One region of the Pedobacter jamesrossensis genome, then DNA from elsewhere that is predicted to be linked to it. Evidence: riboswitches for the same ligand, from Rfam matches in the RefSeq annotation. Region 1 holds a riboswitch; the other holds the start of a gene.

What was found. A riboswitch is a leader RNA that binds a small molecule or an ion and turns the genes downstream of it on or off. The one in region 1 is predicted to bind cobalamin.
Region 2: linked by a shared signal. The riboswitch ahead of metE (5-methyltetrahydropteroyltriglutamate--homocysteine S-methyltransferase) and the one ahead of ACFOUY_RS15400 (TonB-dependent receptor plug domain-containing protein) in region 1 are both predicted to bind cobalamin.

What each region holds. Positions count from the first base shown of each region.
Region 1 is NZ_JBHSBY010000134.1:2,759-11,022, forward strand. It holds gene thrS (threonine--tRNA ligase) at 1-817, shown strand, start outside; gene infC (translation initiation factor IF-3) at 835-1,404, shown strand; gene rpmI (50S ribosomal protein L35) at 1,434-1,634, shown strand; gene rplT (50S ribosomal protein L20) at 1,710-2,054, shown strand; gene ACFOUY_RS15390 (YegP family protein) at 2,118-2,450, opposite strand; gene ACFOUY_RS15395 (serine hydrolase) at 2,556-3,803, opposite strand; cobalamin riboswitch at 3,909-4,101, shown strand; gene ACFOUY_RS15400 (TonB-dependent receptor plug domain-containing protein) at 4,199-6,061, shown strand; gene ACFOUY_RS15405 (DUF6580 family putative transport protein) at 6,099-6,689, shown strand; gene ACFOUY_RS15410 (ABC transporter substrate-binding protein) at 6,806-7,741, shown strand; gene ACFOUY_RS15415 (Sir2 family NAD-dependent protein deacetylase) at 7,741-8,264, shown strand, end outside.
Region 2 is NZ_JBHSBY010000030.1:172,036-180,299, reverse strand. It holds gene ACFOUY_RS05510 (phosphatidate cytidylyltransferase) at 1-675, shown strand, start outside; gene ACFOUY_RS05505 (class I SAM-dependent methyltransferase) at 764-1,426, opposite strand; gene ACFOUY_RS05500 (acyl-CoA thioesterase) at 1,479-1,865, opposite strand; gene metE (5-methyltetrahydropteroyltriglutamate--homocysteine S-methyltransferase) at 1,927-4,260, opposite strand; cobalamin riboswitch at 4,459-4,663, opposite strand; gene ACFOUY_RS05490 (M14 family metallopeptidase) at 4,884-7,553, shown strand; gene ACFOUY_RS05485 (hypothetical protein) at 7,607-8,239, opposite strand.

The sequences.
Region 1 (8,264 bases):
CGGCGAATTACACGGTTTAACTCGTGTACGTGGTTTTACTCAAGATGATGCACACTTATTCTGTATGCCAGAACAAGTAAAAGAAGAGTTTAAAAAAGTTATCGATTTGGTACTTTACGTATTCAAATCTTTAGGTTTTGAAGATTATACAGCTCAAATTTCGTTAAGAGACCCAGAAAATAAATCGAAATATATAGGTTCTGATGAAAACTGGAGATTATCTGAAAATGCAATTATCGAAGCAGCGGCAGAAAAAGGTCTAAATACAGTTGTAGAATATGGTGAAGCGGCATTTTATGGTCCTAAGCTAGATTTTATGGTTAAAGATGCTTTGGGTAGAAAATGGCAATTAGGAACCATTCAGGTTGATTACAACCTGCCAGAACGTTTCGAATTAGAATACACAGGTAGTGATAACCAAAAGCACAGACCTGTAATGATTCACCGTGCACCATTTGGTTCATTAGAAAGATTTATTGCGGTTTTGATTGAACATTGTGCCGGAAACTTCCCATTATGGTTAAGTCCGGAGCAGTTTACAATCCTTCCTATTTCAGAAAAATATGAAGATTATGCAAAAAAAGTTTTAGATGAGCTAAATAATTCCGATATTCGCGGGCTGATTGACTTTCGAGATGAGAAAATTGGTCGCAAAATACGCGACGCGGAAGTTAAAAAAATCCCTTATATGCTCATTATCGGTGATAAAGAGATGGCCGAAGGAAAAGTTTCGGTTAGAAAACATGGAGAAGGTGATTTAGGTGAAATGACGTTGGAAGAATTCAACAACTTATTAAGAAAAGAAATAACAGTTTAAATTAAAACAATACACATTTGGCATTAGGAAGACCAGGATTTAACAGGGGACCACGTCCACCTTTTAAGAAAAAAGAAGCAGAACATAACATTAATCAGTACATAAAATCGCCTGAAGTGCGTTTAGCTGGCGATAATGTTGAACCAGGGATTTATCCTTTGGCAAAAGCTTTGGCACTTGCTGATGAACTGGAGTTGGATTTGGTAGAGATTTCTCCAAACGCAGTTCCTCCGGTTTGTAGAATTATTGATTATAGCAAGTTTGTTTACGAGCAAAAGAAAAAGCAGAAAGAGATAAAATCAAACGCTAAGCAAACTGTTATTAAGGAGATTCGTTTCGGTCCTAATACGAACGACCACGATTTTCAATTTAAATTAAAACATGCAATAAGCTTTTTAGAGAGTGGTGAGAAAGTTAGAGCTTACGTGCATTTTAAAGGTAGAGCAATTGTTTACAAAGAACAGGGAGAGATTTTATTATTAAAATTTGCCCAGGCTTTGGAAGATGTAGGAAAAGTAGAGTTATTACCAAAATTAGAAGGTAAACGTATGTTCCTTACAGTTGCGCCTAAAGTAGCAAAAAAATAAAAATAGGTTTATAAATTAAAAAACAGGTTATGCCAAAAATGAAAACCAATTCCAGTGCTAAAAAGCGTTTTTCGCTTACTGGAACAGGTAAAATCAAGAGAAACAACGCATACAAAAGTCACATCTTAACAAAGATGAGTACTAAACGTAAACGTGCCTTAGGAAATGCTAGCATGGTAACAGCTGCAGATACTGGTAACGTTAAGCGTATGCTTTGTATCGGAAAGTAATTTATTAATTCACCAGGTATCAGGCTTTAAGTTTCCGATTAAACGGAACGCCGCTTGCCAAAAAACAACAACAACATGCCACGTTCGGTAAACGCAGTAGCTTCGAGAAGAAGAAGAAAGAAAATCCTTAATATGGCCAAAGGCTATTGGGGAGCAAGAAGTAAAGTTTATACTGTTGCTAAAAACACAGTAGAAAAAGGTTTGCAATATGCATACCGTGACCGTAAGGTTAAGAAAAGAGAATTCCGCGGATTATGGATCCAACGTATTAATGCAGGTGCTCGTCAGCATGGTATTTCTTACTCTCAATTAATCGGTAAACTAGCTTCAAAAGAAATCGGTTTAAACCGTAAAGTATTAGCTGATTTAGCAATGAATCATCCTGAAGCTTTCAAAGCTGTAATTGATGCAGTAAAATAGAAATTTTCGCCTCGGCGATTATAATATTAAAAAAGTCCTGATGTAAATCAGGACTTTTTTGTTTTAAAGTGTTTGATCGTCTATCGATGCATCAGGAGCATTAGTCTGAACCGATGCTATTCCATTATCTCTTGAAGTTTCACTCTCGTACATTTCACTCGAACCAATGATTTGTCCATTAGTCGCTTTTAAATTAAAATAAGCTTTTCCGCTGCTTGAAGTTTTCTTGTCGAATTTAGAATCGTCTTGCGAATTTTTTCTAACAGATTCAATACCGTTTTCACAACTGGATTTTGCAGAATAACCTTCACTGCTTAAAATTACCTGACCATTTCCTGCCGCTAAATTAAACTGAAACTCACCATTTTTTCTTTTACTGATTACAAATTTTCCCATTATAAAATTATTAAGTTAAAAATTAATTATTAATACTCTAGCCCGGGACGATTTGAATTAAAGTTATAATTTTTTCAAAATTTGTTTGCTAATTTTGAATATATATTATTTATAATCCATTTTAAACTTACTCAAATCTGGTTTTTGCTTTTTTGCTCTTTTCAATTCTACTTCGTAAATGCTTCTACCTAAATTTTTCATAAAAGGATAACAAACCGTTTCGTATTCATACTTATTATCATTGAAAATTCCATCTTCATTACTTTGAATAACTGCGGTTAAGAAAAACTCAATTCCATTTTTAAAATCTACGAAGTAAGAATTATCGATTATGTAACCATAACTATCACCATACTTATTAAATATTCTAATGTCTGGGTTTAAATCTGCGTTTTTATCTCTACCGTAATACAGCATTTTAGCATAGGTTGGCCAAAATTCTTTTTCATCATATTTAGGATAATTGCTTTCTGTTGGCAATTTGCTCATGTAGGTGTAAATCAATTGATAATCATCCGGAGTTAAATTATAGCGTTCGTTGGCAGGAAAAACTTCTGGTAGGATTAGTTTTTGCATTAGCTTTTGCTGGTCGTTAATTGCAAAAGCATTTTTATTCTCCAGGCTGAAAGGCTTATTTACCAATTTGTCAGAGCTATCTAAATAACCCTTACCCATTACTGTATTGGTTAAAACCAAATCATATTCTTTTGGGTCATATTGCGCTTCTTGATTGTAAACCAGTTTATCACCATTGTAAAATTTAATTGGATTAGTATGTTTAGCGGTTTCACCAGCATCACCGATGGCTAAGCGGTTTAAAATTCTACTATTCAGAAGTCCATTTTTCTTTAATTTTTCGTTTAATTCCGCTCTTCCAATAAACTCAAACAATCTATTAAAAGCATCGTTATCGCTGGTTAAAAGAATTTTTTTGATATAATGTTCAATTGATGGCAGGCTATTTTGAGCTGAACTATCTTTTAAAACCTTGGTTTGACCCTTAAAAGCGCTATCTGTTATCATGGTGCTTTTGACTGTAATTCCCGTTGCTTTTAAACGATTAACTTTCTCTAAAGCGAAAATTACGGCGGCTAATTTAACGGTGCTGGCAGGGTAGAAGTAATGCTGTGGATTTAAATTGTAACTATAGCTTTTAAAACTTGGTTTGTTTTTAGCATCGCGATTAATCTGTGTATAAAGAATTTGTACCTGGTTTTTATCTGCGTGGTTTAATATGCTTCCAAAGAATTCAGGTTTAGATTCTAATAATTTATTTAGAAAAACGGTATCTATTTTTTGAGCGATAGCAGATAAACTCATTACGGAAAATACAAAAAGGAGAATAGATTTCATAATTCGGATTTGATATTTAAAGTTAAAATAATCATTTCTTAATCGGTTATTTAAATAGGATAAAAAGCTTTTTGTTTTAACCTTTGGTCTTTCAGCTTTAATACCTACTTTTGCAGCGCTTTTGGTTTCCGGCTTTACAACCGGAATTAAAAGGGAATGCAGTGTAATTCTGCAACTGTCCCGCAGCTGTAAGCTCTATAACGTTTTTTCATTCAAAAAGCCACTGTTTCAATTCTGATTCGGGAAGGCAGAAAAAACGGGAGTAAGTCAGAAGACCTGCCTTAGCGTATAATTTCATAGCTTTCGGGGATTGAAGCTAGGTTTGAGGTACTAAACGTTTTCGTATTTTCATTTCCTTTCCTAATCTGTTGGCTGTGGGCAAAACTCACAATCAAATGAACAAAAAAAGAATTTTAATTGCTGCAGGCCTGGGGTTTGTACAATTAACAATTAGCCAATTGGCTAATGCACAAGACAGTTTACAACTGAAAGATGTTGTAATTACGGCTACAAAAAACGACCAGAAGCAATCGCAAACTGGTAAGGTGGTTACCATTATTAGCAAAGAAACTTTAGAACGTAGTCATGGTAAATCATTACCAGAATTAATTAGCGAGCAGGCAGGTATTATCGTTGCAGGTTCGAGCAGTAACCCAGGTTTAAATAAATCGGTATTTTTCCGTGGTGCGGGTAGTGCTTATGCTGTTGTTTTAATTGATGGAATTGTACAAAACGACCCATCAGGAAATGGCGGCGCTTTCGATTTACGTCTTTTATCAATCGACCAAATAGACCATATCGAAATTTTAAGAGGTGGCCAATCTACAATTTACGGTTCGGATGCAGTTGCAGGCGTAATTAACATCATCACTAAAAAAGGTGGTCCGAATGGAAACACAATTTATGGTGTTGCAAGTATTGGCAGTTACGAAACTTTAAAAGGTACTATTGGCTTAAATGGAGGGGTAGAAGGTTTTACATATAACGTTAATTATACTCAGAATAAAAGTAATGGTATTTCTGAAGCGGCTAATCCGGAAGGAAACAGTGCAGAATTTGATAAGGATGGTTTCAGAACGGGTGCTTTAAATGCAAATTTCGGAGTAAAATTAGATAAGCATTTCTCTGTAAATCCTTTTGTGCGCTATTACTATGGTAACTATAGTTTTGATGGTGGTGCTTTTGTGGATGCAGGAAACTATTCGATTCTTAAAAACGTTGCTGCTGGTACAAATGCAAAATATGAATTTGCTACAGGTAAAGTAACTTTAAACTATAGCTATGAAAGCACTTCAAACGATTCTCATAGTTCGTTTCCAAGTTTTTCTCAAGGTAAAATCTCAATTGTAGATGTATTTTACAACCAAAAGCTTAACAATAAGTTAGATTTACTGGTAGGTATAGATAATCGAGTAATGAAGCTTGTTTCGGCTGGTAAATCTCCAAAAGCCAATATTTTTGCAGCTTATGGTTCATTATTTTTACATGATTTAAGTGTATTTAACTTAGAGGTTGGTGGTCGTTACAACAAACACGAGCAATATGGTGAGAACTATACTTATTCAGTTACACCAAGAATCAACATTATTAAGGAAATAAAATTATTTGGTACAGTATCAACAGCTTTTAAAGTGCCAACATTAAATATGTTGTTTGGTCAGTTTGGTGCTAATTTAGATTTGAAGCCCGAAAAGTCTCAAAATTATGAGGCTGGAGTTAACTTCAGCTTTGCTGATGAGAAATTTACTTTAAGATTAGCTGGTTTTAAACGCGATTTAAAAGATGCAATTATTTATGCTTTCCCTGCAGGATATGTTAATCAGGTTAGCCAAAAAACTAAGGGTTTTGAAGTTGAGCCAGCTGTTAAGTTTGGAAAGTTTAGCTTAAATGGTTATTACGCTTATGTTGAAGGAAATGAATTTAACTTCGTAGATAACGCCATTGCAGATTATCTTTTCCGCAGACCAAAAAATACTTTTGGCATAACTGCAGGCGTTCAGGCTACTACAAATTTATTCGTTAGCGCAAATTACCGCTATTTCGGAAATCGTACTGATGGTAATTTCAGCACTTATACGGTTGATACTTTACCAGCTTACAAATTATTAAGCGCTTATGCAGAATATTCATTAGCAAACAAACGTGTTAAAATATTCTTCGATGCTAAAAACATACTAGATGAAAAGTATAATGAAATTATCGGCTATAATAGCATGGGTTTCAATTTTAATACAGGCGTAAGTTTTAATATCCGATAAGAAAATTTAACTTTGCAAAATAATTAACCAATATAAAATGGCTCATTTAAAATTTAACCCACGCACTTTATTGTTATTATTAATGATATTGGCAATAACGGGTTTCCGTTTACTGGTAACATTTAATTCTGATGAATTGAAGTTTGCTAATTTTTCATCGATAGGGGCAGTTGCACTTTTTGGTGGCGCTTACTTTAAAGATAATTTGAAAGCATTTGCTTTTCCTTTATTAAGTTTATTTTTAAGCGATTTTGTTTTATCGACAACTATTTTCAGTAAATACAGTAGCGGCTTTTTATACGAAGGTTGGTATTGGGTTTACGGAGCATTTGCTTTAATGGTTTTAGTTGGAAGATTAATGCTAAAAAATATAACGATAGCTAATTTATTAGCATCAACATTGGTTATAGTTTTAATACACTGGATTGTAACTGATTTTCCGATTTGGTTTAGAAACCCATCTTATACACAAGATTTAGCTGGTTTTTGGTTATGCCTGGAAAGAGCGATTCCTTTCGAAATTAGATTTTTAGAAGGAACTGTAATTTATGGCGCAATTCTTTTCGGAGCTTTCGAAATTTTAAAAGCGAAGTATCCAGTGTTAAAATTACAGACACAAAAGATATAATAGTTCTTAAAACGAATAATAAAATCCTCTTTCGATTAATTTCAAAAGAGGATTTTTTTTAACTTTATTCCAGGTTACATCATCCATTTTACTTTACTTATCACATTTACCACAATATGAAGGTTGTTTCTTTTTTACCCGCTGCTACCAAAATGATTTACGATATGGGTTTGCAGGAATATTTGTACGGCGTTACTTTCGAATGCCCAAAAGAAGCTGCAAACATGCCTAAAATTGTTCGCTGCATATTAGAAGGAAAAAATTATTCTAGTATAGAAATTGATAAGATTTTTTCAGCCTCGAAAGCGCAGGGGAAAAGCTTGTATTGGGTAGATGATGAGTTGCTGGAAAGCATTTCGCCTGATATCGTTTTTACACAAGATATTTGTGAGGTTTGCAATATTGACACCGTTTGCACCGAAACAGCAGTAATGAAACTTAGCAAACAGCCAACCCTCGTTCCTTTATCACCAAATAATTTGCAAGATGTTTTTGAATGTGCCATAACTATTGCTAAAGCAATGGGCAAGGAAGAAGTTGCCTTAAATTATCTAGCTAATCTTCAAAAGAAAACAGATTATATTCTGGATGAGTTAAGAGCAAATAAAGCGCCTTTAAAACGCATAATGTTGATGGAATGGATTGAGCCAATTTATAACTGCGGACATTGGATTCCTTTTCAAATTGCCGCTGCAGGTGGTGTAGATATGCTTTCTAATCCGGCAGGAGATTCTATTGTAACCCAATGGGAGAAAATTGTAAAATACAATCCACAGGTTTTGGTTATAGCGCCATGTGGTTTTGATGTAGCCAGAAGCATAGAAGAAATGCCTTTACTAACATCTAAAAAAGGTTGGGATGATTTGGAAGCTGTGAAAAATAACCAGGTTTACATAGCAGACTTTGATATGTTTACCCAACCAAGTGTAGGTACTTTGGTTGAAGGTATTGAAGCCCTGGCTTGCATGTTTCACCCCGAAATATTTACGGCAGATGAGTTTATTGCTAAGAAATTTGTAAACTATTCTAAAATCGAAGTTTTAAGCAGATAATGAAATTAGTTGTTTTAACAGGGGCAGGGATTAGTGCAGAAAGTGGCTTGAAAACTTTTCGCGATTCTGACGGACTGTGGGAAGGTTATAACATTTACGATGTGGCAACACCAGAGGCGTGGGAAAGAAATCCTGAATTGGTTCAGGAATTTTATAATGAAAGAAGAAGACAAGTTTTAGCTGCTCAGCCAAATTTGGCACATTCCATTTTGGCCGAACTCGAAAAAGATTTTGATGTTGAAATTATCACACAGAATATAGATGATTTACACGAAAGGGCAGGCTCAACAAAAGTTACTCATCTTCATGGGGTAATTACAAAATCTCAATCCAATATCAAATCAAGCCTTACTTACCAAATTAATGGCTCAGAGATACGAATGGGCGAACTATGCGAATTAGGCTCGCAGCTGCGTCCGCATGTGGTTTGGTTTGGCGAATCTGTTTCAATGATTGAGGTTGCTGCAGAAATTTGTAAGAAGGCAGATATTTTTGTGCTAATTGGTACATCTTTGGCTGTCTA
Region 2 (8,264 bases), on a different contig from region 1:
AAAAACTCCGGAATTAGACCACACAGAAATATAGGTTTAGCTGCAAGCGCTTTAATATTTTTAATGGCTGCTGGTTTACATTATTTAGATTACGATGTTAAATACCTTTTGCTTTGTATTCCATTAATTTTCTCGGTTTTTATAACAGAACTTTATAAGAAAAGCAAAATTCCGTTCGCAAATATTTCATACACTTTTGTTGGCTTTGTTTATGTAACCTTTCCGTTTTGCTTTTTCCACGCATTGGGCTTTTTAAGCGATTGGAATACATTTAATTTTCATTTTCCTTTAGCTTTCTTATTGATGCTTTGGGCAAATGATACCGGCGCTTATATGTTTGGTGTAAAGTATGGTAAGCGTAAACTATTCGAGCGCCACTCACCTAAAAAAAGCTGGGAGGGTTTTTTTGGTGGAATGCTCACCGCGGCTTTAGTTGGTTACGGTTTATCTTATTTATTTAAAGAAACAACACCTACTGTTTGGGTTGGTATGGCTATTTTAATTGCCAGTTTTGGTACGCTTGGTGATTTAGTAGAGTCGATGCTTAAACGTAGCTTAGATACAAAAGATAGTGGTGGTTTATTGCCTGGACACGGTGGCTTGCTGGATAGATTTGATGGTTTATTATTGGCAGCACCAGTTGTTTACGCGTACTTATATTTGGTTTTGTATTAATATCGCTTTATATTCATCCAGGTCTGTATCCTCACAGGCATAAAAAATTACGGTGTGTGAGGACACAGGCATGGAAGACGCTGAAAACTTATCCGCAAACAATAGTATGATAATTTCTGGTGACTAATCCTCCAGAATTACTTTGAATTTCTTCTTTGTTCACCTCTGATTTTACAATTCTGAAGCCTCCAATTTTTAACAAAGAAATTGCTTCTTCCTCATCATATAATGTAAATCCGTATTTAGTAAAAGGCAAACTTTGCATAAAAGTTTTATCGGCGAAGCAAAGCACAAATAGTCCATCTCGTCTTATAACACGTTTAATTTCTGCAAGATATTGAGCTGGGTTTTTCCAGAAATAGATTGTATTTACCGTGAAGACTTTATCAAATTTATTATCCTCAAATGGAATAGATTCTCCATTGCTTAGCTGAAAACAAGCCTGATTTTTCTTTATAAAAGATTCGTTGATTCGCTGCGCTTCGGTGATGATGGTTTCAGAAATATCAATTCCAAAATAGGTTAACTCTTTTGCTTTTTTAAGAAGATAAGATATATGCCCACCATTACCGTGACCAATTTCCAGTATAGTTTGCCCATCTAGAACACTTAATGCATTGATGGAACTTTTGGTCATACCGATGTTGTTAATATTCATCACTTCTCCAGTTTTGATGCCCTGGTCACCATCCGGGCAGCTTAATTGTCTGGCAATTTCTTGAAAGTAAGCTTCTGAAGGTTGATTTTCCATTATGCAATTTAACAATATGGTAGCAATGAATATTTATACTTAGCGAAAGATTTTATTTAATTACCTGAACAGGTTTTTTATTTTCATCGATGGCAACAAATGTGAAATCGCCGTGAACGGCTAATTCTCTGCCCTCTGCATACATCTGTTCAATATAAATTTCGACATTAACTTTTAAGCTGGTGTTTCCTACTTTTGTAACCTGTCCAATTAATTCAACAATTGTTCCTGCCGGGATAGATTTCTTAAAATCAATTCTATCGCTGCTAACGGTAACCATAATTTGTCTGCTAAAACGCGTTGCCGTAATAAAAGCAACTTCATCCATCATGTGCATCGCGGTACCGCCGAAAAGCGTATCGTAATGGTTAGTTGTATTTGGAAAAACAGCTTTAAAAATACTGGTTTTTGATGCTTCAATTCTTTCTTCTAAGGTCATGTAGATTATAATAAAATGCCACGGAAAACATTGTTTTCTGTCTTCCCGTGGCAAAAGTAATTTAATTAATCAGATTTTCGGCCGCTAAAACATGCTCAGTTTTGCGCATTTCTTTTGCCGCTTCAACCATCTCGATTAAAGCTTTTTTGGTTTCATTCCATCCGCGTGTTTTTAAACCACAATCGGGGTTTACCCAAAGTTGCTCTGATGGTATAACCGCTTTTGCTTTTTTAAGCAGCGTAATCATTTCTTCCCTTTTAGGAACTCTTGGAGAGTGAATATCATAAACGCCAGGACCAATTTCGTTTGGATATTTGAAATCGGCAAAAGCATCTAGCAGTTCCATTTGCGAACGCGAAGTTTCAATTGTAATAACATCGGCATCCATATCGGCGATGTTCTGAATGATGTCGTTAAACTCAGAATAGCACATGTGTGTGTGAATTTGGGTTTCATCTTCTACGCCTGCTGCAGAAATTTTGAAGGCATTAACCGCCCAGTTTAAATAAGTTTGCCAATCTGCTCTTCGCAATGGTAAACCTTCTCTAATTGCAGGTTCATCAATCTGAATAATCTTAATTCCTGCTTTTTCAAGGTCGCAAACTTCATCGCGAATTGCCAATGCAATTTGTGTACAAGTAACCGAACGAGGCTGGTCGTTACGAACAAACGACCATTGTAAAATGGTTACAGGACCCGTTAACATGCCTTTCATGTACTTTGAAGTGAGAGATTGCGCATATGTAGTACATTTTACAGTCATTGCCTGCGGACGAGAAACATCACCAAAAATAATGGGAGGCTTAACGCAGCGAGAGCCATAACTTTGAACCCATCCATTTTTGGAAAAAGCAAAACCATCCAGTTGCTCACCAAAATATTCTACCATATCATTGCGTTCAAATTCGCCATGAACCAATATATCTAAACCAATTTCCTCTTGCCATTTCACCGCTTTTGCAGTTTCTTCAGCAATTAAAGTATTGTATTCATTTGCAGTAAAAGTTCCGTTTTTAAATTTTGCTCTCCAGCTTCTAACTTCTGCCGTTTGTGGGAACGAACCGATTGTTGTTGTAGGATAAGCAGGCAATTTTAAAGCTTGTTGTTTAATTTTTCTCAACGAAAACGGACTTAAACGGTTAGCGTCTTCTGGTTTAAGCTGAGTTACCCTTTGCTTAACTGCCGGATTGTGAATTAAAGCAGAGCTTTTACGGTTGGCTATGGCTTGTTTATTTGCTTCGAATTTTTGCGTGGTAGATGCAGGGCTTTCGTTTGTGGCAAGTTTTTTTAAGGTTACAACTTCTGCAACTTTCTGTTTTGCAAATGCCAACCATTGTTTAATTTCTGCTGATAGGTTTTGTTCGTCAGTTTCATTATCTAAATCAACAGGCGAATGAATTAGTGAACATGATGGCGCAATCCAAACTCTATCTTTTCCAACCTTTTCGATTGCTTTGTTGATGATTTCTAAAGAGCTTTCAAAATCGTTTTTCCAGATGTTTCGACCATCTACAACACCAATTGAAAGAATGATTTTATCATTTAATGAAGAAATAATATGGTCTAATTGCTTCGGCGCCCGCACTAAATCGATATGTAAAATATCTACGGGAAGTGTTAGAGTTAAAGCCAAGTTATTACCTAAACCTTCAAAATAAGTAGCAAGAACAATTTTTAATTTAGGGAACGATTTTCGGATTTGTTTGTAAGCATAATCATAAGCTTGCTGCTCATTTTCAGTTAAATCAAGTGTTAAAAACGGCTCGTCAAACTGGATGTATTCAACTCCTAAAGAATCTAACCGCGTTAGAATGTCTAAATAAACTGGAAGCAGATTTTTAATTAAATCGATTTTTTCAAAACCCACTTCTTTTTCTTTTCCTAGTAATAAATAAGAAACAGGACCAATTAAAACTGGTTTGGTCGTAATTCCTAATTGCTTAGCTTCATAAAAATCATCAATAATTTTAGTAGAGAAAAGTTTAAATGGCTGGTTTTTGTAAAACTCCGGAACAATGTAATGGTAATTGGTATCGAACCATTTTGTCATTTCCATTGCCACAACATCAAGCCCATCTTTTTGGTAGCCCCTAGCCATTGCGAAATACAAATCGAGCTCAGAATTGCCTTTTTTAAGTATAACTTCGTTGTACCTTTTCGGTATTGCACCAAAAGTTAAAGAATGGTCAAGTACCTGGTCGTAAAAAGAGAAATCATTTGAGGGAATTACATCAATTCCGGCCTCTTTTTGTAATTTCCAGTTTTCGTGGCGAATGTTTTTACCAACCTGTAGCACATTTTTGTACCCGGTTTTATCTGCCCAATAGTTTTCGCAGATTTTTTTTAGTTCTCGGTGGCTACCAATACGCGGATAGCCCAGATTTTGCGTTAGCATTTCTTTTAAAGATTAAGTAAATAAATCGTTTAAAAGCCCTTTAAGCAATATTTTACGATGATTTTATTAAAAATGTGAAGGAAAGGTTAGCGCACAAAAAATCTTCTTTGCAGCAAAAAGCTCAAAGCAAAACCAAATAAAACAGTTAAATTTTATTGTACAAATCAGACCTGACCAATTGCTTTTTAACGCGAAAGCATCGTCAATTCGATATTTGGCAGGTCTCCTGACTTATCCCCAAATTATCGCCTTCCCATTCTGGCGAACCAAAACAGTGGCATTTTTGATAATTTGTTGTCTTTTGTTTAAAAAGACAGGATTTACAGTTGCGCGACAGCTCGTGATTTACACACGATTCCCTTTTAATCTACAGCTAAGTAAAACCAACATCGGTTTGATGAAAAAATAAAGATAAGAACTTACATCAAAGGCAAATGTATGCAATATGGAGGAGGAATTTCAAAAGAATTAAGGGTTTTTGTAAATAAGAAGTGATTTGATAAAATTGAAGAACTGTAACAAATTTACAGCAAGGATATTAACACCATATTTCTGTTATATATTTGATATTAACCAACCAAACTTTCCCGACTATGATAAAAAACTACTTTAAAAAGTTGTGCATGGCTTTTTTAGTGTTAAGTAGCACTGTAGCTATTGCACAAGAAATTCCCAGCCCAAAATCTCACTTTGGCTTTAATATTGGCGATGATTATCAACTCGCAACCTACACTCAAACAGAAGCTTATTTTAAGAAATTAGCTGAAACTTCTAAGCGTGTTAAACTGGTAGATATCGGTAAAACAGAAGAAGGCAGAAGTCAGTACATGATGATTGTGACTTCTCCAGAAAACCTTAAAAAATTAGACAGATACAAAGAGATTTCACAGCAATTGGCTCATGCCGAAATTACCCCAGAGCAAGCAAAAGCTTTGGCTCAAGAGGGTAAGGCAGTAGTTTGGATAGATGGTGGTTTACATGCAAACGAAACTGTAGGTGCTCATCAGCTTATTCAAACGGCTTACGAATTTGCTTCTAGAACGGATGCAGAAACTTTAAGGGTTTTAGATAATGTGATTATTCTATTTACACACGCAAATCCTGATGGTCAGGAATTGGTGAGTAACTGGTACATGAGGGAAAAAGATCCAAAGAAAAGAACTTTATCTGGCTTGCCAAGACTTTACGAAAAGTATGCTGGACATGATAATAACCGAGATTTCTTTATGTTAAACCTTAAAGAAACCCAAAATATGGGTCGCCAGCTTTTTGTAGAATGGATACCGCAAATTATGTATAATCATCATCAGGCTGGCCCTGCCGGAACAGTAGTTGCAGGCCCGCCATATCGCGATCCTTTTAATTACGTATTCGATGCAACTATTTTAACCAGTTTAGATGCTGTTGGCGCCGCAATGCACAACAGAATGAACGTTGAAAATAAGGCAGGTTACACCCAAAGAGGCGGTTCTGTATATTCAACCTGGTATAACGGCGGTCTACGTACTACAACCTATTTTCACAATATGGTTGGTTTACTAACGGAAATTATTGGTAGCCCAACACCTTCTGATATTCCTTTGGTTCCATCGAGATTATTGCCAAGCGGCGATTCTCCAAATCCGATTACACCACGCAAATGGTATTTCAAAAACTCGATAGACTATTCTGTTTCATTAAACTACGCTGTTTTAGGTTATGCCCAGCGTTACCGCGATGAATTGTTGTACAATATCTATCAAATGGGAAAAAATTCTATTGATAGAGGAAAAAAAGATAACTGGTCTTTCTCTCCTAAAAAAATTGATGCCATAAATGCTGCAGCGAAAACATCAACTCCTGCAGCAGGAGGAGAATTTGGCAGAGGCAGACAAATTAGTATAAAAGCTTTCGATACGGTTATGAAAGCGCCTCTAAATCGCGACCCAAGGGGTTATATTTTATCTGCCGATCAACCAGATTTTAACTCTGCAATTAAGTTCTTAAATGCATTAATACGAACCGGAATTTTAGTTCAAAAAGCAACAGCTCCTTTTACTGTTGCAGGTAAAAATTATCCTGCCGGAAGTTATGTTGTTAAAACCGACCAAGCTTTCCGTCCGCATGTATTGGATATGTTTGAGCCTCAAGATCACCCAAATGATTTCAAATACGAAGGCAGTGCGCCAACACCGCCTTATGATGCGGCAGGCTGGACATTAGCTTATATGATGGATGTTAAATTCGATCGTTTACAAGATGATTTTAATGGTCCTTTCGAGAGAATTCCTTTTGGGCAATTATTAAAACCTGAGAACAAATTAGCATCAGGATCTAGTTATGTGTTAAGTGCAGCTCAAAACGATTCTTATACAGCGGTTAACGACCTTTTGAAAGCTAAGACAGACGTTTATCGCTCTACTGAAAACGGAGATTTTTACGTTTCTGCTTCGGGTAATGCAAAAAGCATTTTAGAGAAGGCAAATGTTAAATTAAAATCGTCTTCTGCGCCGAAAAATAAAACTAAAATTACGGCAGGAAGAATTGCACTTTGGGATACTTATGGTGGTTCTATGGCATCGGGATGGGTGCGTTGGATGATGGAACAGTACCATTACAACGCGACTGTTATTTATCCGCAAGATATTGATGCAGGTGATTTGAAATCAAAATATGATGTAATTGTTTTTGTTGGAGGTGCAATTCCTGCATTGCCTAATGCAGGTGCAACTGGAAGAGGTGGAGGTTTTAATGCCCCGACACCACAAGATATTCCTGATGAATACAAAAAACAAACAGGAAGAATTACAGCGGATAAGTCTATTCCTCAAATAAAGAAATTCCTTGAAGATGGTGGTAAAGTTGTAACTATAGGCTCGAGTACAAACTTAGCTTATCATTTACAATTACCTGTTCGTAATGCAATGGTAGAAATTGTTAACGGGATAGAAAAACGCTTGCCAGATGAAAAATATTACGTTCCGGGAAGTGTTTTAAATGTAGAAGTTGATAGCAAACAACAAGCAAACTGGGGTATGGAGAAAGAAGCAGATGTTTATTTCGATAATAGCCCGGTGTTTAGATTAACTGGCGATGCAATTGCTGCGGGCAAAATAAAACCTTTAATGTGGTTTAATTCGGCAACACCCTTGCGCAGCGGCTGGGCTTGGGGGCAAGCTTATTTGCAGGACGGCGTAACGGCTTTCGAAGCCAATATCGGTAAAGGAAAACTTTATGCTTTTGGCCCGGAGATTGCTTTTAGAGCACAAACACATGGAACTTTTAAGTTGATATTTAATCAGTTGTATAAGTAATATTAAATTAACCAGCAACGGTTGCCAATTTGGTAACCGTCGCTGGTTTTTTGTTATTTTGTGTAAGGGAAATTTCTAGAAACTTTTCTCATCATTTGCTCTACCAAATCATCTGTAGATGAAGCTATTGAAGCATCCATTGTTTTAAAAAACCTCCATAAAAGATCGCCTGTTGTACCATTATTTAGCGTTAGTGTTAAAGTTCCAGTACCTGTTTTCCCTCCAAAGCCACCGAATAATACTGCTGAAGCAATAGCACCAGCTTCCGATTTTGTTTGTTCCGTTTCAAAACTGCCACCTAGCACCCCATCTACACCAAGGATTTTAGCGATTTCATCTTTTGTCGTTTCATCTAATTTATCAGAAATACCAGCCTTTTTTAATAAAATATTCGTCTTATCTACATCCTGAAATTCTACCGTATAATCTTTGCCTTTCCTCAACAAGAAAGTATACATGCTAGACTGAATAGACTTTGACATTGTTTTTTCTTGATCTCGGTTTGCTTCTGCGTTAAATCCTTTGGGTTGTTTTTTGTAAGTAATTTTAGTGTTAAACGGTAAGATTGCAACAGTTTTGTGGTTTTTAATTTCCGATGATAGCTTCGGGCTTTCGAAAATTTGTTTTTGTGCATTGGCACTGAATCCTAATGCTATGATTAGGAGTGAGAGAATTGTTTTTTTCATTTTTACAGTTATATAATTTGATTTA